DNA from 4 places in the Nocardioides montaniterrae genome. Region 1 is predicted to be linked to each of the others. Evidence: predicted binding sites of a transcription regulator. Region 1 holds the regulator's gene; each other region holds the start of a gene.
The links. Region 1 encodes LexA, which represses DNA repair genes until DNA is damaged. Its sites were predicted from a motif close to TCGAACANNTGTTCGA; they were not measured.

Region 1 (7,138 bases):
CCTGTGGAAAAACCGCGAGAGCCCGGTCCAGGGGAAATCTGGACCGGGCTCTCGTCTTCCCCAACGCCTGCCGGGGTCGAGGCGGCAGGCGAAGTCTGTATTCAGTTGTGAACCGCGCCGTCCGGGGCGCGGAGTCCTAGTTGTTCGGGACCCGGAGGTCCTGGCCGGCGTACACCATGCCGTCGGTGACGTCGTTGAGGTCGGTGATGCGCTGGACCATCTCGCCCGTCGTGACGCCGACCGACCCCGCGGCCGTGCCGGCGATGTCCCACAGGGTGTCGCCGGGGTGGACGGTCACGACGTGCACGTCAGCGTCGCCCGCGTGGGCGCCACCGGCGGAGGCCGAGGCGACCGCCAGGCCGATCGCGAAGATCGCGATCAGCGCGAGGGCGAGGACGACCAGCCGGCCGCGGCGCGTGAGGCGCAGCTGCGGGCGGTAGTCGTAGGTGGGGCTGAAGCTGATGGTGCTCATCGTGACCTCCGGGGAAGTGGGTCTGGTCCGTGTTCGATCAGAGTCAAGCGGAAGGCACCGACACAACCCTCGGTGAAGGTCCTGTCCGTATCTCGATCAGACGTTCGATCGAACACATGGACGATGTTAGAACACCCATTCGAACAATCCCGTGCATTTCATCGCAAACTTGTTCGACGGCGTGTCGTACGCCGCCGCGACACGCCCACCTCGAACACCTGTTTGATCACGGGAGTGATCGGGGTTACGGTCGGAGGCATGACGAAGAAGGCGATCCGCCCGGTCAGCGAGCTCCCCGACGGTCCCCCGGACGGCTCCGGCCTGACCCCGCGCCAGCAGCGCATCCTGACCACGATCAAGAAGGCCATCGACTCCCGCGGCTATCCGCCCTCCATGCGCGAGATCGGCGAGGCCGTCGGCCTGACCAGCACCTCCAGCGTCGCCCACCAGCTGCGTGCCCTCGAGGCCAAGGGCTTCGTACGCCGCGACCCGCACCTGCCCCGCGCGATCGAGGTGTTCCTGCCCGAGAGCCTCCAGAAGCGCAAGCCCCTCACCGGCGCGGGCCCGACCGACGACGCCGAGTCGAGCTTCGACGAGACCGGCATCAACGACGCCGCGCCGACGCCGAGCAACGTCCCGCTCGTCGGCCGCATCGCCGCCGGTGGCCCGATCCTGGCCGAGGAACGCGTCGAGGACGTCTTCCCGCTGCCCAAGCAGCTCGTCGGCGACGGCCAGCTGTTCCTGCTCGAGGTCAGCGGCGAGTCGATGATCGAGGCCGCGATCTGCAACGGCGACTACGTCGTGATCCGCCAGCAGAACACCGCCGAGAACGGCGAGATCGTCGCCGCGATGATCGACGGCGAGGCCACGGTCAAGACCCTGAGCCGCAAGGACGGCAAGGTCTGGCTGCTGCCGCACAACCCTGCCTTCGAACCGATCGACGGCACCCACGCCACGATCCTGGGCAAGGTCACCGCGGTGCTGCGGAAGGTCTAGTCCACTAGGCCGCGGAGCGCGGGAAATCCGCGCTCCGCACCTAGTCTGGCGCGCATGCTCAGCACCCGCGCCAGGTCGTACGCCGGCGTCCTCGTCCTCGTCCTCGGCACCGCGTTCGCGAGCCCGCTCAGTGCGACCGCCACGCCTGCCCCGCCAGCCGCGCCCGGCCACGGGCGCGCTCTGCCTTCCCACGCACAGGCCACCGCCGCTCTCGAGCGGGCCGAGACGCTGTTCCACGGCACCCGTCGCGAGGCCCGCGCCATCCAACGGACGACGGACGCCTCGATCGTGCTGTCGGACCTGCGCGTCGCCTACCGGTCGCTGAGCAAGGACCAGCAGGTCCAGGCCGACCGCCTCTTCGCCCGCCCGAGCGCGACCAGCGACGGCTCCGGCGACCCGGTGTACCGCACGAACGCGCACTACGTCTGCTCCACCCCTGACCGCATCTGCGTCCACTACGTCACCGCGGCGGAGGACCCGACCAACGGCGTCAGCGCACAGGACGGCCCCGACGCCAACACCACGCCCGACTACGTCGACATGGTCCTGGCCATCGTGGTGCACGTCCGCTCCGTCTACGCCGCGGCCGGCTACCGCATGCCGCTCGATGACTCCGGCAGCACCAACCATGGCCCCAACGGGTGGACCGACATCTACCTGGCCAACCTCGGCCCGAGCACCTACGGCTACTGCACCAGCGACGACCCGGACATGACCGACTACGCGGTGTCGGCGTACTGCGTGCTCGACAACAACTTCTCCCAGGCCGAGTTCCCGACGAACACGCCCATGGAGAACGTCCAGGTCACCGCCGCGCACGAGTTCTTCCACGCCGTCCAGTTCTCCTACGACATCGGTGAGGACGACTGGATCAAGGAGGCGACGGCCACCTGGGCCGAGGACCAGCTCTACACCGACGTCAACGACAACCTGCAGTACCTGCGCTACAGCCCGATCTCCAACCCGGGCCTGCCCATGGACGTCAACAACAGCCACTGGTACGGCACCTGGATCTTCTTCCGCTACCTCACCGAGCGCGTCGCTCCGCAGATGGATGCCAACAACGCACTGCCCGTGGTGATGTTGAACCTGTGGCAGCACATGGACGCGAACAAGGCGGCCAACCCGGCCGCGCAGGACATGTACTCCACCCAGGCGATCTCGGCCGTGCTCGCGTCGCGCGGCACCAGCCTCTCCAAGGTGTTCAGCGGCTTCGCCCTCGCGGCCCGCCACCCCACGAAGTTCTTCCGTGAGGCTGCGGCCAACCACTACCCGAGCGCACCGGTCGCCGTGAGCACCCGCGTGGGGCCCGGCAAGAAGGTGGTCAAGGTCCACGGCACCCTGAAGCACCTCAGCTACGTCGCCATCCGGCTGAGCACCATCCGCGGCATGGCCAGCAGCTGGCGCCCGCGGCTGCACTTCGACCTGCCCAACCGGGCGCGGGGCGCGGCGGCGACGCTGTGGACCAACTACCGCTCCGGGTCGCACGCCATGCGGTTGATCAAGCTGGACGCCAGCGGCAACGCGACCGTCAGCATCAAGTTCGGCTACCAGCTCGTGAAGAACGTCGAGGTCGAGCTCCTCAACACCTCGACGCGCTTCTCCTGCTGGGACCAGCCGAACCCGAACCAGCTGCAGTACAGCTGCTGGTCGAGCCACAGCTACGACGACAACACCGCCGACAGCCTGGTCGCGACGGCGTACAAGAGCTGAGACGGGAGCGGTCGTTCGCCGGTCCGGCGGACGACCGCTTAGGCTCGAGTGCATGTCTCGGACCCGGACCCTGACCCTTGCACTGCTGATCGCGCTGGGCCTCACGCTCACCACGCCATCGGCGTACGCCGGAACGACACCGCCCTCCCCGGGGGCGAACGGCCTCAGCCGGGCGCTGCTGCACGCCCAGGCGGCGCTGCAGTCGGTGCAGCAGATCCTGGCCGGCAACGGCAGCAACGGTCACCCGGACCTGACCATGGCGCTGCGCAACCTGGCCGTCACCAAGAACAGCCTGCCGCCGGCCCAGCGCGCGGTCGCGGAGCGCTACTTCGCCCGGCCCTCGCAGCCCTCGACCTGCTCCAAGGCCGACGGCGTGTGCTGGAAGAGCGGTGCCAAGCAGCACAAGCTCTGCACGAGCCGGATCTGCATCCACTACGTCAAGAAGTCCCAGGACGCACGCAACGGCGTACCTCGCGAGGACGACGGCCGCGGTGGGACCTGGAGCGGTCGGGCGCACAACGGCATCCCGGACGTCGTCGAGTTCGACCTCAAGCAGCTCTCCCGGATCGACCGCGTCTACCAGCGGGCGGGCTACCGCTCGCCGCGCGGTGACGGCGGGCGCGGCGGTGACTCGCGCCGCGACATCTACCTCGCCGACGTCGGCGACAACGGCGTCTACGGCTTCTGCACCACCGACGACCCCAAGCTGAACGACGACAACGACGGTTCCAAGCACTACGCGGTCTACGCCTACTGCGTGCTGGACAACAACTACTCCAAGACGAAGTTCCCCGCGCACACCCCCGAGCAGAACCTCGAGGTGACCGCGGCCCATGAGTACTTCCACGCGGTGCAGTTCGCCTACGACATCGACGAGGACCAGTGGTTCATGGAGGCCACGGCTACGTGGGCCGAGGACCAGCTCTACACCACCATCAACGACAACCGTCAGTACCTCAGGCTCGGCCCGATGGGCCGCCCCGGCCAGGCGCTCGACCTGTTCAACAGCGACGGGCACCAGTACGGCACGTGGATCTTCTTCCGCTTCCTCACCGAGAGATACGGCGCCAAGCAGGGCATCATGCCCAAGCTGGTCAAGCGGATGTGGCAGCTCGCGGTCGGCCGCCGCTACTCCATCGTGGCGATCCGCACCGCACTCAACGAGGTCGGTACGACGTTCGGCAACCAGCTGCGCAACTTCGCCGTCGCCAACCTGCACCCGGGCCAGCACTACCGAGAGGGCGGCGCCTACAAGCCCGCACCGCTGACCGGTACGACGAGCCTGCCGCAGCTGCTCGGCAACAAGGCGACCTGGAAGCCGAGCCTGGCGCACCAGTCGTCGGCGACGTACCAGGTCACGCCGGCGGCGAGCGCCTCCCAGCTCAGCGTCACGTTCCACGCCAACCCGGGTCACTGGGTGCTCGACACGATCGTCGTGCACACCACCGACGGCCACACCAAGCGGGTGAACCCGGCACTCGGCGCGACCACCACGCTCCCGTTCACCAAGGCCTCGGTCGCCTGGGTCCAGCTCACGATCGTGAACGCGGGCGTCGGCTACAACTGCTGGCAGTACCTCGGCTTCGACCACACCTGCATGGGCACCTCCACCGACGACAACCCCGGTGCGTCGGTGCAGGTCATCGCGAGCTGAGCCGCTTCAACGCCTGGCGGGCCACCTGCGGGTCTGTCGTCGACCACATCGGCGGCAGGCTCGCCTTCAAAAAGCTGCCGTAGCGGGCGGTCGACAGCCGTGGGTCGAGCACCGCGACGACACCACGGTCGGTGTGGGTGCGGATCAACCGCCCGGCGCCCTGCGCGAGCAGCAGCGCCGAGTGGGTCGCGGAGACCTGCATGAAGCCGTTGCCGCCGGCCTTGTCGGCCGCCTGGGCGCGGGCGCTCATGAGCGGGTCGTCGGGCCTCGGGAACGGGATCCGGTCGATGATCACCAGCTGGCAGGTGTCACCGGGTACGTCGAGCCCCTGCCACAGGCCGAGGGTGCCGAACAGGCAGGTGTGCGGATCGTCGACGAACTGCCGCGCCAGCTCGGGCAGCTGGGCGTCGCCCTGCGCCAGCGTGGTCAGGTGCGGCAGCTTGATCCGGACGTGCTCGGCCGCGGCCTCGGCGGCACGCCGCGAGGAGAACAGGCCGAGCGTGCGCCCGTCGGCCGCGTCGATGAGGTCGACGATCTCGTCGAGCTGCGCGGGGCCGAGACCGTCGCGTCCGGGGGGCGGCAGGTGGCGGGCGACGTACAGGATCCCCTGCTTGCCGTAGTCGAACGGGCTGCCGACGTCGACACCGACCCACGGCTCGCGATCCTTCTCGGTCTTCTCGGTGGGGGTGCCGGGCGCGATGCGCTCGGTCGGCTTGAGACCGACGGAGGTCGCGATGGCGTTGAAGTCGCCGCCGAGGGTGAGGGTGGCGGAGGTGAGGACGGCCGTCTTCTCGGCGAGCAGCTTGTCGCGCAGCTGGCCCCACACCTGGAGCGGCGCGATCGCGAGTCGTGGGGGCAGCCGGTCGGTGCCCTCGCTCAGCCACAGCACGTCGTGCTCGGAGTTGGCAGCCATCCGCTCGGCGACCGCGAAGACGTCCTGCACACCGGCCTTGGCCTGCGCGAAGGCCGCGTCGGGCTCGGAGCCGGACTCCTGCTTGGGGAAGGCCGAGATGCACGCCCGCGCTGAGTCGCGGACCAGCGCCAGCGCGTCGGCCAGGTCGGCCGGGAGCGTCTCGATCCGGCCGGCGTCGGTGTCGTTGACGGCCGCCCGCAGCGTGTCGGCGGCGTCGGCGAGGTCGTGCGCCTGGTCGCCCTGGACATGTCGTACGGCGCGCCGCGCCGACCGCTCGACCTCAGCGACCCACAGCTCGGCGGTGGCCGCCTGGGTCACCCGTGCGACGAGCTCGTGGGCCTCGTCGACCACCACGGCGTCATACTCCGGCAGCATCGGGATGCCCTCGATCGCATCGATGGCGAGCAGGGAGTGGTTGGTCACGACGAGGTGCGACTTCTGCGCCTTCTCCTTGGCGCGCTCGGCGAAGCACTCCTGGCCGAACGCGCAGCGCGCGGCCCCGAGGCACTCGCGGGCGCTGACGCTGACCTGCTTCCACTCGCGATCGGTGTGGCGCGGGGCGTTGTCGCGCTCCCCCGTGCCGCCGTCGGACGACTCGGACTCGGCCCACTCGCGCAGCTCGAGCACCTTCTTGCCGAGCGCGCCGAGGGCGTCCTCGGCCTGGATCAGCTCACCCTGGTCGTCCGGTGCGCCCTCGCGGATGCGGTGCAGGCAGGCGTAGTTGGAGCGGCCCTTGAGGACGGCGTACGACGCGTCGACGCCGGGCAGCTTGCCGACGGCCTCGACCAGGCGCGGGAGGTCGCGCTCGACGAGCTGGTGCTGCAGGGCGAGGGTCGCCGTCGCGATGACGACGCGGTCGTCGTGGAGCAGGCTTGGCACGAGGTAGCCGAGCGACTTGCCGGTGCCGGTGCCGGCCTGGACGAGCAGGTGCTGGTGACCGCTCAGCGCCTGGCCGACGGCCTCTGCCATCTGTGCCTGGCCCTCACGGGGCTGACCTCCGAGCGCCTCGACCGCCGCCGCGAGGGTGGCGCGGACAGGAGGCTGCTCGGCTGATGACACCCGAGAACCTTAGAGGAGCCGACCGACGAGTCGGGCGGCTCCTCCACAGGGTTCATGCCAGGGCGAGCGCGACGGCGTCGCCGAACATCCGGTGGCCGTCCGGCGTGAGGTGCAGGCGGTCCGGCAGGTAGGGCAGGTGCAGCCCGATCGTGGAGACGTAGGGGACGCCCGCGGCGGCGCACAGCCGCTCGAGGAGTACGTCGACCCGCGCGGCCGATGCCGCCCGCGACGGAGCCGGTGGCGGCCCGACGACGACCAGCTCGTGGCCCTTCGTGGCGGCGAGCAGCCGACCGAAGCCGGCCTCGACCGCGGTGTCGGACACGTCGTGGTC
Region 2 (7,138 bases), 300 kb from region 1:
TCGATGCCGTACGCCGCATCGCCGATCGGGTCGTCCTTGGTGAGCTGGAGCTTGCTGGCGAGCTCGCCACCGTCGCCCGACGGGGTGACGACGAGCGTGATGCCCGACTGCTTCTCGAACTTCGCGACCAGCTTCTTGGGCAGGTCGAAGGAGTCGTGGGTGACCAGCACGACCTTGCCGGTGGCGGGCGCGGAGGAGCCGCTCGCGGTGTCCTTGGCGGCCGGCGTGCTGTGGCCGCCGCAGGCGGAGGCGAGCGCGGCAACGGCCACGAGTGCGGTGGCGGAGCGGACGAGCTTCACGGTGGACTCCCTTCGCCGGCGAGGACACCGGCCAGGTTCAGAGGGTCTGCGGCGGATCCGCACTCTCAGCCCCTCGCGGGGCTCCCCTGTCGTAGGTCGCTCAGTCTAGGTCGGCGGCGGCCTCCGTGGCGGGCCGGTACCAGCTCGTCCCCTCGCGTACGTCGACCGCGGCCTGGCCGCGCGACACGAGCAGATCCAGATGGGCCTTGGTCTCCATGGCCGCCATGCCCTGGTTGAAGGGGTCGAGGTCCCGGTAGGCCCGCTCGTGGCGGGTCCAGCCGAGGTCGTTCGCGACCATCTCGGCCGTCACGTCCCCGCGGCCACGGACCGAGGCGAAGGACTGGTCGAGCCGGGTCTCGTGGTGCACCAGCAGCTCGTCGACACGGGCGTGGCTCGACGGCGCGACCGGGCCGTGCGCGGGCAGGATGCGGAGGTCGGGCAGCGCGCGGACCTTGGCCAGCGAGGCCATGAAGTCGGCGAGCGTGCCGTCGACCGCCGGCACGGTGAAGCCGATCGACGGCGTGATCGTGGGGAGCACGTGGTCACCGGCGAAGAGGAGACCGTCGGCGCGGTCGGCGTACACGTAGTGGCCCGGGGTGTGCCCGGGTGTGTGCACCGCGTCGAGGGTGCGAGTGCCGATGTCGAAGCGGGTGTCGCCCTCGAGCCAGATGTCGGGGTAGCGCCACTGGACCGGGTCGGGCACGTCACGGGCGCCTTGGCGCCACATGTCGGCGACGTCGTGCGCGCCGGCCGTGATGAGCATCGGGATGAACGGGTTGTCGTCGAGGTCGTCGATGTTGTTGAGCAGGTGGAGCGCGGGCTCCTCCTCGCGGCCGAGCGCCACCTCGGCGCCGTACTCTCCGCCGAGGACGGCCGCCATCGTGTAGTGGTCGCGGTGGACGTGGGTGACCAGGAACCGCTTGATGTCGCCGAAGCCGGCGTCGAGGGACTTCAGGCTGCGCTCGAGGATCTCGCGAGCGACCGGGATCGCCCAGCCACCGTCGACCAGGGTGAGCCCGTCGTCGCCCTCGACGACGTACACGTTGACGGCCTTGAGGCCGTCCATCGGCAGCGGCAGCGGGATGCGGTGGATGCCATCGGCCACCTGCCACGCGCCCTCCGCCGCCCAGTGCTCGCCGGAGTCGGGCGAGACGGCGGCGCCGGTCGGCGTGCTGGAGGTGGAGCTCTCGGACGGCATCACGGCAGCAAGTCTGGCAGCCCGAGGTCCAGATTGGGCTCCTGGATGCCACCGTCGATCTCGAGCAGCTTGCCGGTCACGAACTGACCGGCCCGGGAGGACAGGTAGACGACGCCCGCCGCGATGTCCTCGGCCTCACCGATCCGGCCGAGCGGGGTGCGCGTCTCCATCTGCTCCTTCATCGCCGGTACGCCGGCCACGAACTCGAGCGCGCTCGTCATCACCGAGCCGACGTAGATGCCGTTGACGCGGATGTGCGGCGACAGGTCGGTCGCGGCGAGGCGGCTCCAGTGCGCGAGCGCCGCCTTGGCGGTGCCGTAGGCGAGGTAGCCGCGGGCCGCCGTACGTCCCATCATCGAGCTGATGCTGGTGATCGACTTCTGCCTGTCGGGCGCTGCGGACTTGAGCATCAGCGGCACCGCCGCGCGGCTCAGCGCGTGGGCGGTGGCGACGTTGAAGTGGAACGCCTCGCTCAGGTAGTCGACGTCGGTGTCGAGGAACGCGTTCGGGATCGTGCCCCCGACGTTGTTGACGACGATGTCGAGGCGACCGAACTCGTTGAAGGCCGTCTCGGCCAGGGCCGCGACCTCGTCGGTGTGACTCAGGTTGGCCGGTACGACGACCGCCCGTCGGCCGGTCGCCTCGATCCTCTTGGCAACCTCCTGGAGCTGGCTCTCGGTGCGGCTCGAGATGAGCACGTCGGCGCCCGCCTCGGCGAGCGCGATCGCGGTGGCTGCGCCGATGCCGCGGCCCGCTCCGGTGACGACGGCGACGTGGTCGGTGAGGCTGAAGCGGTCGAGGATGCTCATGCTGCTCCGTTGGTCGAGACCAGCCCGCGGCCGGTGATGAGGGGGAGGTCGATCGGGCTGACGAGACCCGGCTTCGCCGCGACGACGGCGGGGACGGCGTTGATCAGCCGTTGGGCCGTGACGATCATCCCGGAGACGTTGTGGTCGCCGTTCTCGCCGTGGTGGGTGAACTCCACCTTCATGCAGGGCTCGCCGGTGATCTCGATGCGGTAGCAGCCGTCGCCCTCGAGGGGCGTGGCCCAGTCGGGGTCGCTCTCGGCGTCGGTGCGTGTGACGTGCTCGAGGGTGATGCGAGGTACGCCGTCGACCTTGCCGATGACGCGGAAGCGGACGCTGCCCATCGTGCCCTCGGCGATGTCGAGGCTGTAGGTCTTGGAGTCGCTTGCCGCCGGGCGACGCTCGACCTCCTCGGTCAGCGGCTCGTCCAGGGTGACGCCGAGGCCGGCCGCGATCACGCGGACCACCGGGCCCCAGGCGCTGGAGAGGATGCCTGCGTGCCAGAGAAGCGGCTCGGCGTCCATCGGCTGGCCGAAGCCGTAGATGTCCCGCATGACCACGGGCTGGTAGTACGTCGAGTAGTCCGCGATCTCGCTCACCCGGATGTGGTCGATGCGCTGGCTGAGGCTGGTCATCACCAGCGGCAGCACGTCGTTGGCGAAGCCGGGGTCGATGCCGTTGACGTGCAGGCTGGCGTTGCCGCTCCTGCCCGCCTCGTTGATCGTCTCGATGAAGTCGTCCGGCAAGGCACCCTGCGGGTGGACCAGGATCACCGGGCCGCTGGAGACGACGTTGACGCCGTCGCGGATGAAGCCGGTCAGGTCCTCGATCGACTCGAAGAGCCGGTCGTCGGTCATCGCGCCGTGCACGATGCAGTCGGGGCGGAGTGCGATCAGGGCGTCGCGGTCGGTGGTGGCTGCGACGCCGAGGGTCCGGCCGAGGTCCGCGAGCTCGCCGGCGTCCTTGCCCTCCTTGTCCTTGGTGGAGGTCCAGACACCGATGAGCTCGAGGTCGGGGTGCGCATCGACACCCGCGATCGCGTGCCGTCCGATCGTTCCCGTCGACCAGACGACGACTCGCAGCGGTTTCTCGGGGATCACCTGGGACATGCCCTGAATCTAGAACACGTTCTACCTTTGGGGAAGGTGTTCCGGGTGGCCGGTGGCTCCTGGTCGGTGTTCCGCGTCATCGACTGGCGGCCGCGCTTATCCGACCGTCCCCCGCCGTCCAGGATCCTCGCTTCGCTCGGCCCGCTCCGCGGCGCTACGGCGTCCTTGACCGCGGGGCCCGGACGTTCGGATCGCGGCGCGGATGGGCGGCGGCTCGCTTCGCTCGCGCCGCCGCAATGCGGCCGCCTCCCGGCCGTTGGTTGAGTAGCCCGAGCCGCTAGGCGAGGGCGTATCGAAACCAATTCCGCTGGCAGCGAAAAGTGCCTCTGACCTGCACGTTTGGTCGAATCTTGCATTGAAGAATCGTTCGAACAGGCGTACTATTGAGGCAGAAATCAAGCCATCCTTCTCGGGAGTCATCATGACCGCAGCATCGGTGTCAGAGCACCCGATGCTGCGTGCGGTGAACACCTCCCGTCGAGCCTTCCACGAGGTCGCATCGGTCGAGCCGATCTACATGACACCGGGCGACAAGGCCACGGCGTTGCGAGGGCTGGCAGCGTTGAAAACCCAGGTCGAAGAGGCCGAGATGCGGGTCCTCGCCGCCTCCGGGGACCTCGCCCAGGACACCGGCGTCCGCGACGCAGGCCAGTGGCTGGCCCACGAGACGCACCTCGACCCGCGCACCTGCCACAGCGAGATGAAGCTCGCCCAAGCGATCGACGAGAAGTGCTCCCAGGTCGCGGCGAGCATGCGTGCTGGCGCGGTCAACCGCGCGCAGGCCCAAGTGATCGTCACCGCACTGGAGAAGCTGCCCCCTGAGATCGACCAGGTCACCCGCCGTCGTGCCGAGAAGCACCTCGTCGAGCTCGCCGGTCAGTTCGGTCCGCGTGAGCTGCGGACGCTGGGCGATCGGATCCTTTCGGTGGTCGCGCCCGAGATCGCAGATGAGGCCGATGCAAAGGCGTTGGAGCGCGAGGAACGGTCCGCCCGGGTCAAGACCTCGATCCGGTTCAAGCGCCTCGGCGACGGCATCACCCGCATCGTCGGCCAAGTGCCCGACGCCGTCGCCGCGCGGCTGGAGACCTACCTCGACGCGTTCTCCTCACCGCGGGTCTCGACCGGCGAGCGCCTCCCGCGGAGTCGTCGTCTTGGCGAAGCGTTCTGTGCGTTGTTGGAGCACCTCGACCCCAAGAAGCTCCCCGACCACGGCGGCGACGCCACCACGGCCATGGTCACCATCAGCCTCGACGACCTGCGGCGCGACCTCGCCACTGCCGGCGTCATCGGCTCCCTCGACGGCGACCTCCGGATCACCGCTGACGAGGCCCGGCGCCTGGCCTGCACCGCCAAGATCATCCCCGTCGTCCTCGGCGGCAAGGGCGAGGTCCTCGACCTGGGCAGGGCCCAGCGGTTGTTCAACGCCTCCCAGCGCAAGGCCCTCCGCCTGCGCGACAAGCAGTGCCGGGCCGAGGGCTGCTCGATCCCCGCCACCTGGTGCGAAGCACATCATTCACATCCATGGTCAGCCGGCGGGAAGACCGACCTCAAAGACGGCGTGCTCCTCTGCAGTCACCATCACCAGGTCGCCCACGACCCGCGCATGGCCCATGAGGTGATGCCGACCGGCGCCTGGCGGTTCCACCGCCGGCCCTAGACCCAGATCGTGGAGTCCCAGAGCCACCTGGTGACCCCAGAACTCCACAATGTCGAACACGGCCCAACGAACACACCGATGTGGCCGCCGAAGGCGGCCGCATCGCGTCGGCGCGGCCGAAGGCCGTGCCGACACCCGCGCCACCAGCGCGCCTCCAGGGACCCGCAGTCAAGGACGCCGAAGGCGCCGCGAAGCGGGCCGAGCGCAGCGAGGATCCTTGACGGCGGGGAGCGGCGCGCTAAGCGCGGCCGCCACACCGACCAGGAGCCACACCGACCAGGAACCACACCGACCAGGAGCGACACCAGCCCGGGAGCGGCGTACGAGCGCCCTCAGGCCGGGACGACCGGAGGAACCGGGATGACCTGCTCGGCCGACCACTCGGGGCAGCGGGTACCGGAGTAGATGGTCGGCATGCAGCGGTTGCAGTGGATGCAGATGCCCTCGGTCGCGCGACCGGCCGCCAGCCGAGCGACCAGGTCGGGCTCACGCAGGAGGGCGCGGCCCATGGCGACGAAGTCGAAGCCGTCATCCATGGCGCGCTCCATGGTGGCGGTCGAGTTGACGCCGCCGAGGAAGATCAACGGCATCGTCAGGGCGGCGCGGAACTCCAGCGACTTGGGCCGGAAGTACGCCTCCTCCCACGGGTAGGCCTTCATGAACGAGCGGCCGACCGGCGTCCTCATCCCGAACCGCACGACCGCGGGCATGGTCGCGGCGAACTCCTCGACGGGGGCGCCGCCGCGGAAGAGGTACATCGGGTTCATCAGCGACGAGCCGCCCGAGAGCTGCAGGGCGTCCAGGTGGCCGTCGGCCTCGAGCAGCTGGGCGAACGCGATGCCGTCCTCGGTCGTCACTCCCCCACGGAAGCCGTCGGACACCGAGATCTTGGCCGTCACCGCCGCGGCCGCGCCGACCTCCTCGCGTACGGCGCGAGCGACCTGGCGCGCCAGCCGCGCCCGGTTCTCCAGCGACCCACCCCAGCGGTCACTGCGTCGGTTCAGGCCAGGCGCCAGGAACGACGAGATCAGGTAGGAGTGCGCCATGTGCAGCTCGAGCACGTCGAACCCGGCATCGACGAGCGTGCGCGCGGCGGAGACGTAGGCCCGCGTCACCCGGGTCAGGTCCTTCTCCGAGGCCGATCGGATCATCTGCATCGAGAGCGGGCTGGGCATCCGCGACGCCGCGATGGCGGGTACGCCGTTGGAGCGGCCGTTCGCCACCGGACCCGCGTGCCCCACCTGTGCCGCGATCTTCGCGCCGGTCGCGTGGACGGCGTCGGCCAGCCGGGCGAGGCCGGCGGCCGAACGGTCGCCCACCACGATCACCTCACGGTGCGTGCGACCCTCGGGCGCGACGGCCAGGTAGGCCACGGTCGTCAGGCCGACGCCGCCGCGAGCAGGGGCCAGGTGATAGGCGATGAGCTCGTCGGTGACCAGCCCGTCCGGCGTACGACCCTCGAAGGTGGCCGCCTTGACCGTGCGGTTGCGCAGCTCGACGGGACCGAGACGGGCAGGAGCGAAGACGTCGACCACACGCACAGGCTAACTGGAACACGTTCTAGTCAGCCATGGGTTAGCGGCCGTCCGCCGTGGGAAGGTGACCACCATGACCCGCACTGCGCGCCTGAGCTCCCTCGCCGTCCTCGCCCTGTCCGCCACCCTCGTCACAGGGTGCGGCGGCGGTGGCTCCGACGCCTCCCCGTTCGGCAGCCACAGCAACACGACGACCGACAGTGGTGGAACGGTCACCACGACCGGCACCCCGCTCACCCAGGCCCAGGCCGAGCAGGCCGCGCTCGGGCCTGCCGACGTCCCCGCCGACTGGAAGATGACGACGTCCACCGCCGACAGCTCCGAGAGCGACGCGCCCGGCTGCCTGGCCGAGATCGGCAAGCTGACCGACGCGATCGACGGCCACCGCGTCGCCAAGGCGTCCCACGACTTCGAGCCGTCCAGCGGCCTCCCGCAGGTGACCTCGGAGGTGTCCTCCTACCAGGACGCCGGCGAGCTCGCCACGGTCTTCAGCAACGTCAAGGACAAGCTCGCGAGCTGCACGCAGGTCACCGG
Region 3 (7,138 bases), on a different contig from region 1:
GCCAGCTGCGGTCGACGTTGGCCGAGAACGCGTCCAGCCAGAGGATGCGGCCGGCGAGGTCGGGATCGGGCTCGGTGGCGGCGTCGTACCCGAAGGATCCGGGCAGGAAGTCGATGCCGAGGTTGGTGCCGGCGCTGGCGTTGAGCAGGTCCTGGACCTCCTCGTCGGCTTCGTAGCGCGCGAGCTGCGGGTCCAGGTCGAGCACCAGCTGGTCGGGTGTGGCGATGTCGAGCGCGCGGGCGAGGCCCGCGACGATCACCTCGGCGACCAGGACGCGGAGGCCCTGACCGGCGCCCCGGAACTTCAGGACGTAGGTGCCGAGGTCATCGGCCTCGACGATCCCGGGCAGGCTGCCGCCCTCGCGCAGGGGCGTGACGTAGCGGATCACCTTCGCGGTCGGCAGGCTCACGAGATCGTGTCCTCCGCGAGGCGCTGCAGCTCGGCGTCGACGTCGAAGTCCGCGGCGGGCCAGTCGAGGTCCAGGTCCTTGAGCGCGCGGCGCAGGAGGTGCCCGATCGCCAGGTTGCGGTACCACTTCTTGTCGCTGGGGACGACGTGCCAGGGCGCCTGCTCGGTGTTCGTGCGGTCCAGGACGGCCTGGTAGGCCGCGGCGTACTCGCTCCAGAGCTGGCGCTCGTCGACGTCGCCGGGGTTGTACTTCCAGTGCTTGGTCGGGTCCTCGAGGCGCGCCTCGAGGCGCTTCTTCTGCTCGGCCGGCAAGATGTGCAGGAGGCACTTGACCACGACGATCCCGCGCTCCACGAGCCCGTTCTCGAAGTCGTTGATGGCGGCGTAACGGCGCTCGATCTCGGCGTCGTCGGCGAGCTTGCGCACCTTGCCGATCAGCACGTCCTCGTAGTGGGAGCGGTCGAAGACGCCGAGGATCCCGAGGTCGGGCACGGCCTTCTCGATGCGCCAGAGGAAGTCGTGGGACCGCTCTTCCGGGGTCGGCGCCTTGAAGGAGGTGATCTTCAGGCCGACAGGATCGACCAGGCCGACGGTGTGCTTGAGGACGCCCCCCTTGCCGGAGGTGTCCATCCCCTGCAGGACCAGCAGCACGCCGCGCGCCGTGTCGCGGCCGCGGTGGGCGAACATCCGGGTCTGCAGGTCGAGCAGCTCGGGACCGAGCTCGACGAGAGCCTGCTCGCCCTGGTTCTTGTCGCCGTCGTAGCCCGGTTTGGCGTCGGTCGGGAGATCACTGAGCGGCGTGGATCCGTCGTAGCGCAGCGTGTCGGTGAGGCTCACGCGCCGATCATGTCAGGTCGCCGGGCTCCAGGTCGGCGTCCACCTCGGCCCCGATCTTCGCGAGCTCGGACCGGACGATCGCGAAGGCCATGCCGGGGCCGTAGCCCTTGCGGGCGAGCATCCCGACCAGGCGCCTCGTGGCGACCTGAGGGTCCAGACCTGCCATCCTTCGGGCCTTCTTGCGGACCAACGACCGAGCCGTCTCCTCCTCGTCGTCGCGGTCGACCTCGGCGAGGACCGTCTTGGCCGTGTCGTCGGCGATGCCCTTGCGGCGCAGCTCCTGGGCGAGCGCCGTACGGGCAAGGCCGCGGGTGCGCTGACGGCTGTCGACCCACAGGCGCGCGAACGCCTCGTCGTCGATCAGGCCGACCTCCTCGAACCGATCGAGCAGCCGGTTCGCGATCTCCTCGGGAACGTTCTTCTTCGCCAGCCGCTGAGCGAGCTCGTGGCGGCTGCGGGCCTGCCCGGTCAGCTGGTCGAGGAGGATCTTGCGGGCGATCTCCTCGTGGTCGGGCTCGGCGTCGGGGTTCTGCTCGGGCGTCGGCGCGGTGGGCGACTTCCAGGGAAGCGGGGTCACCATCGGGCTTCTCCTTTCGGAATGGGTCGGTTTCGATGCGCCCCGCCTAGCGGCTCGGGCTACTCAACCAACGACTGCCACCGCAGGCCGCCAGACGGTCTTGCACCGAGCGGACCTCGACCGCGCGCGGCAGCGCGGCGCCGAAGGCGCGGGGTCGTCGGGCGCGGTCGGTGAGGCGACGTAGGGAGCGAGGAACGAGCGACCGGAGGAACCGAGACGGCCAAGTCCGGCGAGCGCGCCGCGAGGCGACGCGCTCGCGCCATGATCAGAACGAGTCGACGCCGATCGGCTCGTCGGAGAGGTCGTCCTCGAGCGTGGGGGTGACGCCGAGCTTCTCGAGGATCCGCTTCTCCAGCTCGTTGGCCAGGTCGGGGTTGTCCTTGAGGAAGGTCCGGGCGTTCTCCTTGCCCTGGCCGAGCTGGTCGCCCTCGTAGGTGTACCAAGCACCGGCCTTGCGGACCAGGCCCGCCTCGACGCCGACGTCGATCAGACCGCCCTCGCGGGAGATGCCCTTGCCGTACATGATGTCGAACTCGGCCTGCTTGAACGGCGGCGCGACCTTGTTCTTGACGACCTTGACCCGGGTGCGGTTGCCGACCATGTCGGTGCCGTCCTTGAGGGTCTCGATGCGGCGTACATCCAGACGGACCGAGGAGTAGAACTTCAGCGCCCGACCACCGGTGGTGGTCTCGGGCGAGCCGAACATGACGCCGATCTTCTCGCGCAGCTGGTTGATGAAGATCGCGGTCGTCTTGGACTGGTTGAGGGCACCGGTCATCTTGCGCAGCGCCTGGCTCATCAGGCGGGCCTGGAGGCCGACGTGGCTGTCGCCCATCTCGCCCTCGATCTCGGCGCGGGGAACGAGCGCGGCGACGGAGTCGATGACGATCAGGTCGAGCGCGCCGGAGCGGATGAGCATGTCGGCGATCTCGAGGGCCTGCTCACCGGAGTCGGGCTGGCTGACCAGGAGCGCGTCGGTGTCGACGCCGAGTGCCTTGGCGTAGTCGGGGTCGAGCGCGTGCTCGGCGTCGATGAACGCCACGATGCCGCCGGCGCGCTGGGCGCTGGCCACGGCGTGCAGGGCGACGGTGGTCTTTCCGGAGGACTCCGGACCGTAGATCTCGACCACGCGACCGCGCGGGAGACCTCCGATGCCGAGGGCCACGTCGAGCGCGATCGCACCCGTGGGGATCACGTCCAGCGGGGCGCGGGTCTCGTCACCCAGGCGCATCACCGAACCCTTGCCGTAGTTCTTCTCGATGTTCATCAGCGCTGCATCAAGCGCCTTCATGCGGTCGTCGCCGGCCATGGGGTTCTCCTCAGTCATCGGTGTGTGCCAGGTACATCGGCGACGCTAGAACGAGGCCCCGACACAGCCTGGTCAGCCGGGTCGTGCTTGTGGACAAGCTCGCTTCGCGTCGTACCTGTGGACAGGAACTGGTCCCTGTCGTGACTCGAACGCTAGCCGAACACCTGTTCGACGTGCGGCATGACCCCGGCGTGTCGGGAGATTTCGGGGTTCCCCTCCGATCCGTCGGCACCGGTGGCCATGATGGGCCGCGATGACCCGCCCGACGTACGCCGCTCTTGCCGGCCTCCTCAGCCTCTGCCTCACCGCCTGCGGGGTCGTCGCGAGCGAGTCGCGGCGCCCACCCGGCCAGCCACCGACGCCGACCACGCCATCCGCGACCGCCGCCGCACGCCTGCTCTCCCAGCTGGAGGTCACCCCGCGGCCACGGGAGGACGGGACCTACCTGCGCGCGGCCTACGGCGAGTCATGGCGCGACGTCGACGGCAACGGCTGCAACCAGCGCGACGACGTGCTGCAGCGGGACGCCGTGCCGGGAAGCCTGGAGGTCGGGCAGCAGGGAGGGTGCGACCACGACGTGCTCGCGGGGACCTGGCACGACCCCTACACCGGGCACACGCTGGTCTTCACCGACCTCAAGGACCTGCACCAGGCGATCGCGATCCAGATCGACCACGTGGTGCCGCTCGCGGAGGCCTGGTACTCCGGCGCCCGGGACTGGTCGCCCGACCGGCGCAGCCGCTTCGCCAACTGGCTGCCCGAGCTGCTCGCGGTCGACGGGCCGACCAACGAGAGCAAGGGCGACGGCGACCCGGCGGCCTGGCGGCCGCGCAAGGGCTACCAATGCACGTACGCCGAGCGCTGGATCACCGTGAAGAGCACGTGGGGCCTCACGGTGGACCCGAGCGAGGTCGCCGCGCTCCGGCAGATGCTGGGCTACTGCTGACCCGCCGGCCGAGCGCGGGTGGTCAGCGCTCCGACTCGGGCAGCTCGAGCTGGGCCCAGACCGCGCGCCAGACGTCCTTCGGGCTCTCCCCCGCGGCCAGCGCGGCGGAGGCCGTCCGGCCGCCGAGGGCGCTCATCACCACCGAGTCGGCCCAGACGCGGGAGTAGGCGGAGCCCAGGTGGTGGTCCATCCGCTCCCAGAACTCCGTGTGCCGCACACGGTCATCCTTCCAGGGTCTCGATACGTCGCTCGCCGGCGCTCGCGACTACCCGACCACCGAGCCAACGTCCCACCGGTGGTGGATGACGTCGTGGAGGTGGTACCTGCCGAGTGTCTCGACGGTGAAGACGCTGCCGTTGCTGCGGCGGCCCCGCCGCCCCCACTGGTCCCCACGCACCTCGTCGTACGCCGCGGCGACCGATCGTGCCGCCTCCGCCAGCTCGACCGCGACGACCTCGGCACGCTGGAGGTCGTAGCGCTCGGCGGCGGCGGTCTCGTCCTGGTCCCAGTTGGCGAACTGCGGGTCGTCCTGGTCGAGCATCAGCGCGAGACGCGAGCCGAAGATCCGGTGCACGTCGCGCACGTGGCAGGCGTACTCGGTCGGCGACCACGTGGCCGGGGCCGGCCGCTCCTCGACACCCGCGAGCGTCAGCGCATGCTGCCAGAACGCGGCGTTGTCGCGGATCGCCTGCGCGATGGCGTCGCGGCCGACCGGCGCCGGGTCGAACCCGCACTCGCCGCACGGGCGGTCGAGGACCCAGGTCCAGTCCTTGGTGTCGGGGGTGATCGTCATGGGGCAACCCTTGCGCTGGCAGCATGCGGGCGACAGCAGGAATCCTGCCAACCACGCAGGAGATCAGGTCAGCAGCAGGCGCTCCAGGCGCCGGCGTACGACGCCCAGGCTGATCGCGCCGATGACCAGCAGGTAGACCACCGAGACCAGCGACTCCCAGCCGGGCGTGCCGAGGCAGAGCTCGCGACAGAGCACGACGCCGCGGTAGAGCGGCGTGCACTCCACGACCCAGCGCAGCGCTCCGTGGTAGGTCGTGACGGGGTAGAACGTCGCCGAGAACAGGAACATCGGCAGCTGGACCAGCGTGATCTTGTCGAAGTCCTGGAAGTTGCGCATGTACGTCGTGGCCGCCATCGCGACCGAGCTGCACGCGAACCCGATCAGCAGCACCGCAGGCAGCGCCAGCAGCGCCCACCACGACTCGATCATCCCCATCGCCAGCATCACCAGGAGGAACACCGCGGCGTACACGCCTCCGCGGAGCTGGCCCCAGACGATCTCGCCGCGCGCGACGTCGGCGGGCGTGAGCGGCGTGGCGAGCATCTGGTCGTAGAGCTTGAGGTACTTCAGCTTGAAGAAGACGTTGAACGTCGAGTCGAGCAGGGCGCCGTTGAAGGCCGAGGTCGCCAGCATCGCCGGCGCGACGAACGCGCTGTAGGCCACGTGGTGGCCCTGGAAGGTGAACCCGCCGATCAGTGCGCCGACGCCGACGCCGATCGAGAGGAGGTAGAAGAACGGCTCGAGGAAGCCGGTGATGAACAGCTTCCACGCGCGGCGGTAGGTGAGGTAGTTGCGGTAGACGAGCAGCCTCAGCGCGGCGACCGGGCTGAGGATCCTGGGCTGCTCGGAGGGTACGGCGGTCACGCGATCATCCGCCGGTGCAGTCCGGACACGGCCCACCGCCAGCCCGCCGCGACGAGCACCACGAGGACGAGGGCGTTGACGCCCGCGACCCACCAGATGACGTGGTCGAGGGTCAGCATCCGGGAGAGGTTGACGCCCTGCCACAGCGGCGTGCAGCGCGCGATCGCCGAGCCGACGTGACCGAGGTTGGCGACCGGGAAGAATGCGCCCGAGAACAGGAACATCGGGAAGATGCCGAGCCGGAAGATCAGCCCGAAGCCCTCCTCGTTCTGCAGCCGCGCGGCGAAGCCGTAGACCCAGGTCGCGAACGCCATGCCGACCAGGACCTGCACCAGCCAGGCGAGGAGCGCGCCCCACCACGTGGCGAAGACGCCGAACGGCGCCATCACCAGCGCATAGATCCCGGTCGCCGCGGTGAGGTGCAGCGCGACGGTGGCGAGGTGGGCGCCGACGACATGGCGGGCCTCGAGCGGCGTCGCCAGCATGGCGCGGTAGGTGGGGCGCCACTTGATCATCCCCATGACCGGGTACGTCGTCTCCCCGACCGCGAGCTGCATCGCATGAGCGGCGATCAGGCCGGGCACGACGAACGCGAGGTAGGAGTGGGCGCCCTCCAGCCGAGCCGGTTCGGCGTGGACGAACCCGCCCAGCAGCACGCCCATCGCCAGGACGTAGAGGAACGGGCTGAGGAACGAGGTCGCCAGCACGCCCTTCCAGGTCCGCTTCCACAGCGTGGCCCAGTAGTCGACCTGGCGCAGGACGCCATCGGCGAGGGGCAGGGTCTCGGCAGGCTCGGCCGTCATCAGTCGACCAACGTCCGGCCGGTCAGCCGGAGGAACACGTCCTCGAGGCTGGAGCGACGTACGAGTGAGGCGACCGGCTGGAGGCCGCGGTCGAGGGCGGCGGCGAGCACGGCCTCGCCGTCCTCGGCGTAGACCAGGACACGGTCGGGCAGCACCTCGATCCGCTCGCCGAGGTCGGCGACCTTGTCGGCGACGACCTGGTCGTCCTCGGTGCCCTCGTCGACCGCGAAGCGCAGCTCGGCGACCTCGCGGGTGGAGTACTGGCGGATCAGGTCGAGCGGAGCACCCTCGGCGACGATCAGGCCCTTGTCCATCACGACGAGGCGGTCGCAGAGCTGCTCGGCCTCGTCCATGTAGTGGGTGGTGATCACCAGCGTCACGCCGGCCTGCTTGAGCCGGAACAGCTGGTCCCAGAGCAGGTGGCGGGCCTGTGGGTCCAGGCCCGTGGTCGGCTCGTCGAGCAGCAGCAGGTCGGGGTTGTTGATCAGCGAGCGGGCGATGGTGAGCCGGCGCTTCATGCCGCCGGAGAGCTCCTCGACACGCACCTTCGCCTTGTCGGTGAGCTTGGCGAACTCGAGCAGCTCCTCGGCCCGCTGCTTGA
Region 4 (7,138 bases), on a different contig from region 1:
CCGCTCTCGCTCGGCTACGCCGGCTGACCGAGGCTCCTCCACAGGGGGCCGGCGCGTGGTTGCCCCGGCGCGCGGTCGCTGGTGACATGGCGGCGTGCCGCCCGGGCTGTACGACGCCTTCGCCGACCTCGTCCTCGGGTCGGCGTGCGTGGCGTGCGGTCGCCCGGGACGACCGCTGTGCCACGGCTGCGAGGCGGTGCTGCCGCGCTCGGCGTCGATGCGCTGGCCCTCGCCGACACCGGTCGCGCTCGCGCCGCCGTGGGCCGTCGGTGAGTACGCCGACGCGCTCCGTGCCCTGGTCGTCCAGCACAAGGAGCGGCGGCTGATGTCCTTGGCGCGGCCGTTGGGTGGGTTGTTGGCCGTGGCGGTCGAGGCGGCCGTGCCGTCCGGCGACCTGCTGCTGGTGCCTGTGCCGTCGCGGGCCTCGGCGCTGCGCCAGCGTGGCTACGACCCGACCGGGGCGCTGGTCCGTCGGTGTGCGGTGCAGCTGCGGCGTTCGGGCCGGTCGGTCCGCGTGGCGTCGTTGCTCCGTCTGCGACCGGGCGTGGCCGACCAGGCGGGCCTCGGGGCAGGGGAGCGGGCCCGCAACCTGGCCGGGTCGATGTGGTGCCCGAGCCGCGCGATCGCGTCCCTGGCCGGGGTCAGCGCGCGGGTCGTCGTCTGCGACGACGTGCTCACCACGGGCGCCACCGCGAGGGAGGCGCAGCGCGCGCTAGAGGCCGTCGGCCTGCGGGTCGAGGCGGTCGCGACGGTGGCGGCGACGCGTCGGCGTACCCCTGTCGCGCCGGGGCGTGCGGATCGCGAGATTGGGTAGACGAATCCCTTTCATGCTGGCCGCCCGCGCACTAACGTCGTTGCATGGAGTCCACCCGGATGCCTTTAACTCGTCACCTCCTTCTCGAGGTGGGCGAGGGGCGATCCGAGCGCGGGACTCCGTCCCATCAACCCAACCTTGGAGGTTCACGATGGACGTTGTGGTCACTGGTCGGCACCTGGAGATCTCGGAGCGGTTCCGGGCTCATGCTGCCGAGAAGCTGAGCAAGCTCGAGAAGCATGATCACCGGATCATGCGGGTCCAGGTCGAAGTCGAGTCCGAACCCAATCCGCGTCAGCACGACCACGCCGTCCACGTAGAGCTCACCGCATATTCCAAGGGTCCGGTGATCCGCGCCGAGGCCGCTGCCGAGGACAAGATGGCCGCCCTCGACATGGCCCTGGACAAGATGGCCTCGCAGATGCGGCGCGCAGCCGACCGTCGCCGGGTCCACCGCGGCCGTCGTACGCCGGTCTCCGTCGGTCAGGCGCTCTCCGACGCCCAGGCCAACGCGCTCGCCACCGAGCTGCACGACGTGACCCCGTCGGTCGAGGAGCGGCAGGTCGGACCGATCACCGTTACGGGCGACGGGCCGCTCGTCGTACGCGAGAAGACCCACCCGGCCTCGGCGATGACGCTCGACCAGGCGCTCTACGAGATGGAGCTCGTCGGGCACGACTTCTACCTGTTCGTCGACAAGGAGAGCGAGCGGCCGTCGGTGGTCTACCGCCGCAAGGGCTACGACTACGGCGTGATCTCGCTGGACCTCGGGGGCGAATGAGTCCTTGGTACGTCGGTCCGACGGGAGTGTCTAGACCGGACTTTCGTCGGGCCGTCGTGCCATGATGCCAAGTGTGAACAGTGTCGAACCCGTGCGGGTCCTGGTCGTCGACGACCAGGAGCTCTTCCGCCGCGGTCTGACGATGCTGCTCGGCGTCGAGCCCGGCATCGAGGTCGTGGGCGAGGCCGGTGACGGCGTCCGCGGCGCCGCGCTGGCGATCAGCACCGTGCCTGACGTCGTGCTGCTGGACGTGCGCATGCCGAAGGAGTCGGGCATCGAGGCCTGCGTGAAGATCAAGGAGGCGCTGCCCTCCACCAAGATCATCATGCTGACGATGTCGGACGAGGAGGCCGACCTCTACGAGGCGGTCAAGTCCGGTGCGTCGGGCTACCTGCTCAAGGACTCCTCGATCGAGGAGGTCGCGCAGGGCATCCGCGTCGTCGCCGACGGTCAGTCGCTGATCTCGCCCTCGATGGCCGCCAAGCTGATCGACGAGTTCAAGACCATGTCCAAGCCCGCTCGCAACGGCCCGGCCATCAAGCTCACCGAGCGCGAGCTCGAGGTCCTCCGGCTCGTCGCCAAGGGCCTGTCCAACCGTGACGTGGCCGGCCACCTCAAGATCTCCGAGAACACGGTCAAGAACCACGTCCGGAACATGCTCGAGAAGCTCCAGCTCCACTCCCGCATGGAGGCCGTCATGTTCGCGGTCCGCGAGAAGATCGTCGAGCTGGAGTAGGCGTCTGCCTGCTTGATCGTCAGGAGCCAGGCGTCTGCTTCTTTGTGGCTCGTGAGCCGGACGATGGACAGCTCGGGCCTGCTCGCGGTGAGGTGGGTGATCCGCTCGGCCGTCAGGTGGTGGGTGTTCCATGCCCAACGGACGATGTGCTCCGGGTCGGTCAGGATCGTGGCCAGCGCCGGCTCGACGTTGCCGTTCCAGAGCACCTCGCGGTGCCGTCGCCGGCGGATCGTGCGCCTGATGACCTGCCGCATCACCCTCGCTCGCGGAAGGTCGAGCCAGACGACGAGGTCGGCTCGCTCCGCCAGGAGCGGCCGTACGTCGGAGTACTGCCACTCGGTCACCCAGGTCGGACGTGCCGCGAAGGCCTCGACGTCCTGTGCGAACGTCGGTCGCGGCGTCCAGCCCGGCCCATGGAAGAGCGCGTCGATCTCGATGTGCTCGATGCCGAGGCTTTCCCCGATCCGCGCCGCCAGCGTCGTCTTCCCCGATCCCGACGTGCCCGCGACCAGGACGCGCTGCGGACGCTCCGGCAGGAGGTCGGTCGCGGTCAGGATCGGCATGGCGTCAGTCTCACAGTGGGCCGCCGTCTCGTGGGCATGGGCGGCCGCGCGTAGCGCGCCGCTCCCCGCTGTCAAGGATCCTCGCTGCGCTCGGCCCGCTTCGCGGCGCCTTCGGCGTCCTTGACTGCGGGTCCCTGGCGGCGCGCTGGTGGCGCGGTTGTCGGCGGCTCGCTTCGCTCGCGCCGACGCGATGCGGCCGCCTTCGGCGGCCACATCGTGTGGATCCGTGGCCACCTAGTGACCCCAGATCCACACGGTCTTGCGGGACAGCGCGGCGCATCGGCACCGCGGTCGGGCGCCGAGGGTGTCGTGGCCAATGGGCCTCTATCCGGATGGTGGCTGGCACGGGGTGCCGGTGGGTTTCCGGCTTAGGGACGTCGGTGGAACCGCCAGGCACCTGTCGACGTGAGGTCGTGGGTCATGCGGGCGTCGTGGGCGACGTGGTGGTGATGGCTGCAGAGCAGGACGCCATCAGCGAGGTCGGTCTTCCCGCCCTGACTCCACGGATGCGAATGATGTGCTTCGCACCAGGTGGCGGGGATCGAGCAGCCCTCGGCGCGGCACTGCTTGTCCCTCAGGCGGAGGGCCTTGTGCTGGGCCGGTGAGTAGAGCCGTCGTGCTCGGCCGAGGTTGAGGATCTCGCCCTTGCCGCCGAGGACGACGGGAATGATCTTCGCGGTGCACGCAAGCCGCCTGGCCTCGTCGGCGGTGATGCGGAGGTCGCCGTCGAGGGAGCCGATGACGCCGGCGGTGGCGAGGTCGCGCCGCAGGTCGTCGAGCGTCACGGTGACCATGACGGTGGTGGTGTCGCCGCCGTGGGCGGAGAGCTTGGTGGGGTCGAGGTGCTCGAGCAGCGCGCAGAACGCCTGGCCGAGTCGGTTGCTCCGTGGGAGGCGCTCGCCGGTCGAGATCCTGGGCGAGGAGAACGCGTCGAGGTAGGTCTCGAGGCGTGCGGCGACCGCATCGGGAACTTGGCCGATGATCCGGGTGATGCCGTCGCCGAGGCGCTTGAAGCGGAGGGAGGTCTTGACCCGCGCGGAGCGTTCTTCGCGTTCGAGTGCCTTCGCGTCTGCTTCATCGGCGATCTCGGGTGCGACGACGGCGAGGATCCGGTCGCCCAGGGTCCGCAGCTCGCGGGGTCCGAACTGGCCGGCGAGCTCTACGAGGTGCTTCTCCGCGCGGCGGCGGGTGACCTGGTCGATCTCGGGCGGGAGCTTCTCCAACGCCGAGACGATCACCTGCGCCTGGGCGCGGTTGACCGTGCCGGCTCGCATGCCGACGCCGACCTGGCGCCACCGTTCGTCGATCGCTTCGGCGAGCTTGAGCTCGCCGTGGCAGGTGCGCGGGTCGAGGTGCGTCTGGTGGGCCAGCCACTGGCCTGCGTCGCGGGCGCCGGTGTCTTGAGCAAGGTCGCCCGAGGCGGCAAGGACCCGCATCTCGGCCTCTTCGACTTGGGTCTTCAACGCTGCCAGCCCTCGCAACGCCGTGGCCTTGTCGGCGGCCGTCATGTAGATCGGCTCGACTGACACGACACCCGCGAAGGCGAGGCGGGAGGTGTTCACGGCACGCAGCATCGGGTGCTCCGACACCGATGCTGCGGTCATGGTGACTCCCGAGAGATGAGGCTTGATTCGTACCTTCATCATACATGTGTTCGAACGTTTTCTCAATGCAAGATTCGACCGAACGTGCAGGTCAGAGCCACTTTTCGCGGTCAGCGGAATCCGCCGGAGGCGGCCGCTTGGCGGCGGCGCGAGCGAAGCGAGCCGTCGCCCATCCGCGCCGTAATCCGACCGTCCGGGTCCCGCGGTCAAGGACGGCCGGAGGCCGCCGCGAAGCGGGCCGAGCGAAGCGAGGATCCTTGACGGCGGGGGACGGTCGGCTAAGCGCGGCCGCCAGTCGATGACCCAGAACGGCAGCCAGGAGGGACCGGCCACGTAACACACGGCGATCTCGGCGGCGCTCCACGGCGATCTCGGCGGCGCTCCACGGCGATCTCGGCGGCGCTCCACGGCGATCTCGGCGGCGACCCACGGCGATCTCAGCGATTCGGCTGCCGGCCGCGCTAGACCGGTTTACCGTCGTACACATGGGGGACCCGCTTCACTGCGTGTCGACCGGCGCGGCCGAGGAGCTGCAGCCGGGGCGATGGACTGTCACGGAGTCGTGCTCGTGCGGATGGTCGATGACCTCCGAGGGCAACTGCGAGGAGGTGGCGCGTCGCAACGCGCGCGGGTACGCCGCCCATCACTGCCGTTCGGGGACCCGTCATCCCTGGGTCGGCCGCAGGTGGTCGCGACGGATGCCGGTCTGATCGCAACCGAACGCGTGATCCCAGCGTCGGACCAGGCATGAGCCCACGCCTCGTCGTCCTCGCCGTTGCCCTGCTCGCGCTCGCCGCCTGCGGCGCGGCGCCGTCGCAGCAGCACCCGACCACGCAGCAGTCGACGCCCACGCGCGTCGAGGCCACGCCGACGACGGGCCCGATGAAGGGGCTGATGGCGATGGCGGTCCCGTCGCTCGACCCCGACGTACGCATCTTCATCGGTGGGGGAGACGGGGCGACCCTGCTGCCGTTCCACACCGTCGCGGTGTCGGTGAAGGGCAAGGACTGGCAGACGTTCGTGATGCCCAAGATCCACGGCGCGCGGGGCTACACCGAGGGCAGCGCCGTCCTCCCCGACGGCCGGCTACTGGTGCTGCTCAACTCGTGGAGCTCCGACCGTGGCTGGCGCCACCTCGGCCCGCAGCACCACGGGCTGTGGATCAGCCAGGACGGCAGCTGGGCGCGCTATGCGCCGTACGCCGCCACTTTCCAGCCCGCCCTCGTGGCGCCCGATCGGATCGACGGCCTCGTCGTGCGCGGCCGGACGCTGGTCGCGCTGGCGAGCAGCGGGCGCTACGTGTCGACCGACGACGGACGGACCTTCCGCCGGCGGTGAGGGAGGTACGTCGGCGCCGGCGGCTAGGTTGCCGCCATGGAGTCGCTGTCGCTGAGCCAGGCCCGGCGGATCGCGCTGGCCGCGCAGGGGTTCGCCGACAAGCCGCACAGCACGCCGACGATGCGCACGCTCGACCGCACGATCCAACGGACCGGCGTGCTCCAGGTGGACAGCGTCAACGTGCTGCAGCGGGCGCACTTCATGCCGCTCTACTCCCGGATGGGCCCGTACGACGTCGACCTCCTGCGACGAGCCTCCAGCGGACGCAAGGACAGGCGGCTGGTGGAGTACTGGGCCCACGTGCAGGCCTACATGCCGGTCGAGCTCTGGCCGCACATGCAGCACCGGATGGAGCACTACCGCCACCGCCAGGGCAAGTGGTCGATCGTCGAGGCCGAGCCGGGGCTGGCCGAGAGCCTGATCGCGGAGATCCGCGAACGAGGAGCATCGACGGCGCGCGAGCTCGACGCCGGCCTGCCGCGCAGCAAGAACCACTGGGGCTGGAACTGGTCCAACGCACGCCGTGTCCTCGACTGGCTCTTCACGACCGGTGACCTTGCGATCGCGGGCCGCAACAGCCAGTTCGAGATCCGCTACGATGTGCCCGAGCGGGTGCTGCCGCAGCGGGTCCTCGACGCACCCACTCCGACGCCCGCCGAGGCCCACACCGAGCTCGTCCGACGAGCCGCGCGCAGCCACGGGGTGGCCACGATCCAGGACCTCCGCGACTACTACCGCATGTCCGTCGCCGACACGGCGCGAGCTGTCGCCACCCTCGAGGAGGCCGGCGAGGTCACCCAGGTGCAGGTCGAGGGCTGGCGCAGGCCGGCGTACCTCCACCGCGAGGCGCGGCTGCCGCGCCGGATCACCGCGGCGGCGCTGCTCAGCCCCTTCGACCCGGTGGTGTGGGAGCGAGCGCGGGCCGAGGCGCTCTTCGACTTCCACTACCGGATCGAGATCTACACACCGGCCCACAAGCGGGTGCATGGCTACTACGTGCTGCCGTTCCTGCTCGACGACCGGGTCGTCGCACGCGTCGACCTCAAGGCCGATCGCGCGACGGGCCGGCTCCTGGTCCAGGGTGCGTACGCCGAGCCGCACGCACCGGCCGACACCGCCGACCGTCTGCACGCCGAGCTGGGCCGGCTCGCCGGCTGGCTCGGGCTGGAGCAGCTCGTCGTCAACGGCAACGGCGACCTGGCGCCGGCGCTGGCGGCGGTCGCCGCTCAGGGATAGCGGACGGCCTCGGGCTGGGTGTCCCCGGCCCGGCGGGTCCGCCAGGCACCGGCGGTGGCCATCGGG

Region 2: ACYVJ3_RS02990 (HNH endonuclease signature motif containing protein) is a predicted target of LexA. The motif match lies at 3,780-3,795, and genes of this name have one in related genera.
Region 3: recA (recombinase RecA) is a predicted target of LexA. The motif match lies at 3,288-3,303, and genes of this name have one in related genera.
Region 4: ACYVJ3_RS11010 (HNH endonuclease signature motif containing protein) is a predicted target of LexA. The motif match lies at 4,537-4,552, and genes of this name have one in related genera.

Annotation. Positions count from the first base shown of each region.
Region 1 covers NZ_BAAGSB010000001.1:252,910-260,047, forward strand. Annotated here, with positions in the region: gene ACYVJ3_RS01360 (LysM peptidoglycan-binding domain-containing protein) at 137-472, opposite strand; gene lexA (transcriptional repressor LexA) at 731-1,468, shown strand; gene ACYVJ3_RS01370 (MXAN_6640 family putative metalloprotease) at 1,523-3,181, shown strand; gene ACYVJ3_RS01375 (MXAN_6640 family putative metalloprotease) at 3,234-4,835, shown strand; gene ACYVJ3_RS01380 (ATP-dependent DNA helicase) at 4,822-6,717, opposite strand; gene ACYVJ3_RS01385 (SGNH/GDSL hydrolase family protein) at 6,860-7,138, opposite strand, start outside.
Region 2 covers NZ_BAAGSB010000001.1:556,908-564,045, forward strand. Annotated here, with positions in the region: gene ACYVJ3_RS02970 (thiamine ABC transporter substrate-binding protein) at 1-299, opposite strand, end outside; gene ACYVJ3_RS02975 (MBL fold metallo-hydrolase) at 400-1,497, opposite strand; gene ACYVJ3_RS02980 (SDR family oxidoreductase) at 1,497-2,306, opposite strand; gene ACYVJ3_RS02985 (NAD(P)H-dependent amine dehydrogenase family protein) at 2,303-3,412, opposite strand; gene ACYVJ3_RS02990 (HNH endonuclease signature motif containing protein) at 3,834-5,069, shown strand; gene ACYVJ3_RS02995 (oxidoreductase) at 5,402-6,604, opposite strand; gene ACYVJ3_RS03000 (hypothetical protein) at 6,678-7,138, shown strand, end outside.
Region 3 covers NZ_BAAGSB010000005.1:63,899-71,036, forward strand. Annotated here, with positions in the region: gene ACYVJ3_RS09900 (HipA family kinase) at 1-409, opposite strand, end outside; gene ACYVJ3_RS09905 (PPK2 family polyphosphate kinase) at 406-1,245, opposite strand; gene ACYVJ3_RS09910 (regulatory protein RecX) at 1,253-1,825, opposite strand; gene recA (recombinase RecA) at 2,088-3,131, opposite strand; gene ACYVJ3_RS09920 (HNH endonuclease family protein) at 3,385-4,077, shown strand; gene ACYVJ3_RS09925 (DUF3046 domain-containing protein) at 4,100-4,294, opposite strand; gene ACYVJ3_RS09930 (DinB family protein) at 4,343-4,870, opposite strand; gene ACYVJ3_RS09935 (ABC transporter permease) at 4,934-5,734, opposite strand; gene ACYVJ3_RS09940 (ABC transporter permease) at 5,731-6,537, opposite strand; gene ACYVJ3_RS09945 (ABC transporter ATP-binding protein) at 6,537-7,138, opposite strand, start outside.
Region 4 covers NZ_BAAGSB010000006.1:61,784-68,921, forward strand. Annotated here, with positions in the region: gene ACYVJ3_RS10990 (LpqB family beta-propeller domain-containing protein) at 1-27, shown strand, start outside; gene ACYVJ3_RS10995 (ComF family protein) at 95-814, shown strand; gene hpf (ribosome hibernation-promoting factor, HPF/YfiA family) at 966-1,595, shown strand; gene ACYVJ3_RS11005 (response regulator) at 1,669-2,331, shown strand; gene ACYVJ3_RS11010 (HNH endonuclease signature motif containing protein) at 3,263-4,498, opposite strand; gene ACYVJ3_RS11015 (hypothetical protein) at 5,246-5,836, shown strand; gene ACYVJ3_RS11020 (winged helix-turn-helix domain-containing protein) at 5,873-7,072, shown strand; gene ACYVJ3_RS11025 (oxygenase MpaB family protein) at 7,063-7,138, opposite strand, start outside.